Regions from separate parts of the Dictyoglomus sp. DH genome, predicted to be linked through region 2. Evidence: riboswitches for the same ligand, from Rfam matches in the RefSeq annotation. Region 2 holds a riboswitch; the other holds the start of a gene.

Region 1 (2,473 bases), 360 kb from region 2:
ATCTTCTGTTAATGAATCTAAATCACCTACAATTATGTCAGGTGTTATATCAAACCTTAATGCCAATTTAGTACCACCGTTAGCACAAATAATTTTGTCGACAGGGAATATAGTTCCTATATCATTTATATCTAAATTGCTTTCTCCATTTGCAAAAATTACTATTTTCATAGATTCTTTTATTATATCTCACTTTCTTTTAGTCTGGGGTATATAAGTAGTACTAATGGTAAACATACAAAAGTACTAGGTACAACTACAAAAAGATTATATATTAGGGAGTAAATCCATGCAGGTGTCCCAGGTGGAGCATATTGGGAAAAGAAAATCACGCCTGACAGGAAATGAGCAAATAATCTTCCGAGGCCTCCAATAAATACTCCAAGTTCTATGGGTTCTTGGGTCTTTCTGAGGACAGCACCATAAATTAAAAGTAATGCCCCAAGAATACCTGCAACTATTAAAACTATTCTTGAAATTGGGAACCACTTCAATTTAAATTCTAAATCTTTAATATCCTCTTCTATATTAGTTTTTTCTTCACCTTGGGCAGATTGAAGTTTTAATTTTAACTCTTCTAGAGTTTTTTGAGCTTGAGGAAGTTCATTAGATATATTAACTACAAACAGAATTGAACCTGCTAAGAAAAGTAAAGCTATAAAAAAGGAAATTATTTTTGAGGCTTTAATCTTTTTGGCTATTCCTGAAAGGCCTATTAAACCAAAGGCGATGGGATAATCTAATAAATATTGGGCCCAATGAACAACATACATATCTTGTAAGGAGTGTATAACCCCATATACTAATCCTACTAAAATACCTGGTAATGTTCCCCATCTTAAAGCAAAGATAAAGAGAGGAAGCATTTGCATACTTATACTTCCACCTTGAGGCATAGCTCCGATACGTAAATACCAAAGGAGAAGAGATAAAGCTATAGAAAGAGCACCTTCTGTGATGAGCCTTACAGGTTTTTGAAACATTAGGAAGCACCTCCTGTATAAAAATTTAAGGTCCCCTTGCCAGCATAGTTGGAAGGGAACCTTAAATTTTACACATATTTGTCTTTTTCAACTTTATCCCTTCCCTACGCTGGCATTACCCAGATCAGGTTCAAAGGGTCGGTAGCTTCCGCTACCCTCTCAGCCTCGGATTCAGAGGCTCCCCCGGGAACCTTTTTCTCTTAATTTGTGATTATATCATAAGTTTTCTGATTTTTCTCTTAATAATTTCTCTAGCATTTCTATTCTATTTTCAAGGTTCTCAATTCTTGATTTTAGTTCTTCAATTAAACTTAGCTCAGGATCTGGAATATTACCATGTTCCAACATTTCCTTAGGAGTTAATTTTCTTCCTTCTTGGACTATAACTCTTCCCGGCACTCCCACAACTGTACAGTTAGGTGGTACAGACTTTAATACTACAGACCCAGCGCCTATTCTCGTGTTATCTCCTATGGTTATTGGTCCAAGGACTTTTGCTCCTGCTCCAATAACCACGTTATTGCCTATTGTAGGATGTCTTTTACCCTTTTCTTTACCTGTACCTCCTAAAGTAACACCTTGATATATGAGTACGTTATCTCCTATTTCTGTTGTTTCACCTATAACTACCCCCATACCATGATCAATAAAGAAACCTTTACCAATCTTTGCTCCAGGATGGATCTCTATTCCTGTTAAAAGTCTATTGAGATGGGAAATTAAACGTGGAATAACTGGTATTTTTAATTTCCAAAGAAAATGGGCTAATCTATGTAATAATATAGCATGAAAGCCCGGATAACAAAGTATTACTTCTAAAAAATTTCTTGCAGCAGGATCCTTTTCAAATACAGCCTTGTAGTCTGCAACTATTGTTTCAATTATTTTAAGCATTTTTTCACCCCATCCTTTATAAATTATACCAATTTGATATAAAATAACATAAAAATAAAAAATTTTCCACTGAGAGTTTTTGTTATTAAAAATTTATAGTATAATATCATCTAAAAATTAGGAAAGGCTGTGAAGGGAAATAGTAACTACCAAATAGCAAGATAACAGAGAGGTTGGTATTAGCTGTAAACCAGCCATCTTGCAGGTAGTGAATGGGGCCTGGAGCCTTGGAACGAAAGAGATAATATATCTTCGAGTAGTCTCCAACGGGTTAGCCTCCGTTAAATGGGCAAAGAGTTGGGGGATATCTACCTCAATTAAGGTGGTACCACGAGACCAAGCCTTCTCGTCCTTTGTGGATGAGAAGGCTTTAATTTTTATTAGGGGAGGTTTTTAATGTATGAGTCAGTATAAGTATATTTTAGAAGAATCAAAGCTTCCTAAGGATTGGTACAACATTATACCTGATCTTCCTTTTCCGCTACCCCCTGTAATTCATCCTGCAACATTACAGCCTGTTAAGCCTGAAGATCTTGCACCTATTTTCCCCTTGGAGTTAATTAAACAAGAAGTGAGTCAAGAAAGGTATATTCCTA
Region 2 (2,473 bases):
GTATGGAGAATGGAATGATAATAGCAAAATATATAATTTTTTGTCTACGTGTAAGAACCATGGTATTCCTATCATTGTAGGTGAATTTGGATATAACTATAACAATGGTAATAACAATCTTGGATGTAAAGTTGATGCTTTATACCTAATGCAAGCCTGTAGAAATCTTGGAATAGGCTTTATTGCATGGTCATGGACAGGCAATAACAGTGAAAATGCATGGCTTGATATGACTTCCCCTTCAGATTGGAAAACTCTAACTTATTGGGGCAAAATGGTAGTGTACGAAAAAGACCCAAATGCTGGAAATTCGTCAGTATTATATAATTTTGAAGGTAGTACACAAAATTGGACAGGTATAAATGTAGCTGGAGGACCATGGTCCGTAAATGAATGGGCCTACAATGGAAGTTATTCTCTAAAAGCTGATGTAGACTTAGGTACAGGCAAGCAATTTTACCTTTGTATAATTTCAAATCATAATTTTTCTGGAAAATCAAAACTAAAAGCAGTGGTAAGACATGCATCTTGGGGTGATCAAGGAACAGGCATGCAAGCCAAATTATATATAAAGGTGGGAAGTAATTGGAAATGGTATGATGGAGGTACTATTAATATTAACTCAAATACATCAGGGACTGTATTAACTTTAAATCTATCGGGAATTTCAGGACTAAATGATGTAAGAGAATTAGGAATTCAATTTTTATCTGGCAGTGGATCATCAGGAAGATCTGCTATTTATGTTGATTATGTAACTATTGAATAAAATAACTTTATTTTGTGGTATAATTACTAAAAATTGAAGATAGGGTTTCCAGGGGAGCTGAGGGGAAAAGCTCGGCTGAGAGGAGGTCTATAATCCCGACCTCGACCCTTAGAACCTGACCCGGGTAATACCGGCGGAGGGAGTGAAAATTATTGGAATTTAGAGGGCCGCTTGGTAATATCCGGGCGGTCCTTTAAGTTTTATATGGAGGTGAAATTCATATGCTAGTAAACGATATAGAAGTAAAGTACAAGGGAAATATTAAAGGACTCCTTCTAAAACTTGAATACCCTTTAGAAAAAATTGCTGTTCTTGTTAACGGAGAACTTATTAAAAAAGAAGATTGGGAAAAATATTATCTTAAAGATGAAGATTATGTGGAAATAGTATCCTTAGTGGGAGGGGGATAAGAAGAATATGGAGTTTGAAGTTGGTGGAAAAATAATAAACAATAGGTTATTTGTGGGAACTGGAAAATTGCCAGATTATAGCATTATCAAAAATATGTATGAAGAACTCAAAATAGAAGTATTTGTCGTAGCAGTGAGAAGAATAAATACAGAAATAAATAAAGGCAATTCTATATTAGATTTCATTCCAAGAGATGCTACCATCATGATAAATACCTCCGGAGCAAGAAACCATAAAGAAGCTGTAAAAATAGCTCTTATCGGCAGAGAAATCACAGGATCAAACTGGGTTAAGATCGAAATCACAGGAGAAATGAAATATCTTCTGCCCGATAATGAAGAAACACTTAAAGCATCAGAAATTTTAGTGAAAGAAGATTTCAAAGTATTTCCATATATATCACCTGATCTCATAATTGCCAAAAAACTCGAAGAAAAGGGAGTTTCAGCAGTAATGCCTTTAGGATCTCCCATAGGTAGTAATAAGGGCATTGATTCAGAAATACTAATTAAAGCAATAATAAACGAAATTTCTATCCCTGTAATAATAGATGCTGGAATTGGTAAACCTTCCCACGCTGCAAAAGCTATGGAGTTAGGAGCAGACGCTGTTCTCATAAATACAGCCATAGCTACCTCAAAAGATCCCTTAAATATGGCAAGGGCTTTTAATTACGCTGTAAAAGCTGGAAGATTGGCATATGAAATAGGACTTCCGGAAGAAAAAGATTACGCAAATGCCAGCTCTCCTCTTCATGATCTCATTAAAAGTTTGGATTAATAGGTGAGCCAATGTTAGAAAAAGTTCTAAATTGGGCTGATAATTTTTTAGAAGAAATTAGAAAAGAAAAGAAAAAATATGATATAAGGAAAATTTTAAAAAAGGAAGAAATAAACGAAGAAGAACTTTATATTCTACTATCTGATACAGACGACAATAATCTTGTACTTATGGCAGAAAAGTCAAAAAAACTTACAGAAAGATACTATGGAAAAGTTATCACTCTATTTACCCCTCTTTACCTTTCTAATTATTGTCTTTCATCATGTAAATATTGTGGTTTTTCTATAGAAAACAAGATAAAAAGAATAAGATTAAACAAAGAAGAATTAATTGAAGAATATAAACACATAAAAAATTTTGGAATTGATAGCATTTTATTATTAACAGGATGTGATAGGATCAATACACCTTTTGAATATATACTCTCTGCTGTAGAAGAAGCAAAAGATTATTTTTCTGAAATCATAATAGAGGTATATCCAATGGATGAAGAAGAATATAAAATCCTTG

What was found. A riboswitch is a leader RNA that binds a small molecule or an ion and turns the genes downstream of it on or off. The one in region 2 is predicted to bind thiamine pyrophosphate.
Region 1: another riboswitch for thiamine pyrophosphate. It lies ahead of ACY3JJ_RS06695 (energy-coupled thiamine transporter ThiT); the one in region 2 lies ahead of thiS (sulfur carrier protein ThiS).

The regions. Positions count from the first base shown of each region.
Region 1 is NZ_CM143706.1:1,351,719-1,354,191, reverse strand. Features, by position in the region: gene ACY3JJ_RS06700 (thiamine diphosphokinase) at 1-171, opposite strand, end outside; gene ACY3JJ_RS06695 (energy-coupled thiamine transporter ThiT) at 183-983, opposite strand; TPP riboswitch at 1,068-1,178, opposite strand; gene cysE (serine O-acetyltransferase) at 1,200-1,868, opposite strand; T-box leader at 1,998-2,234, shown strand; gene ACY3JJ_RS06685 (TrpB-like pyridoxal phosphate-dependent enzyme) at 2,278-2,473, shown strand, end outside.
Region 2 is NZ_CM143706.1:1,714,531-1,717,003, forward strand. Features, by position in the region: gene ACY3JJ_RS08600 (cellulase family glycosylhydrolase) at 1-769, shown strand, start outside; TPP riboswitch at 810-929, shown strand; gene thiS (sulfur carrier protein ThiS) at 991-1,179, shown strand; gene ACY3JJ_RS08610 (HisA/HisF-related TIM barrel protein) at 1,187-1,960, shown strand; gene thiH (2-iminoacetate synthase ThiH) at 1,972-2,473, shown strand, end outside.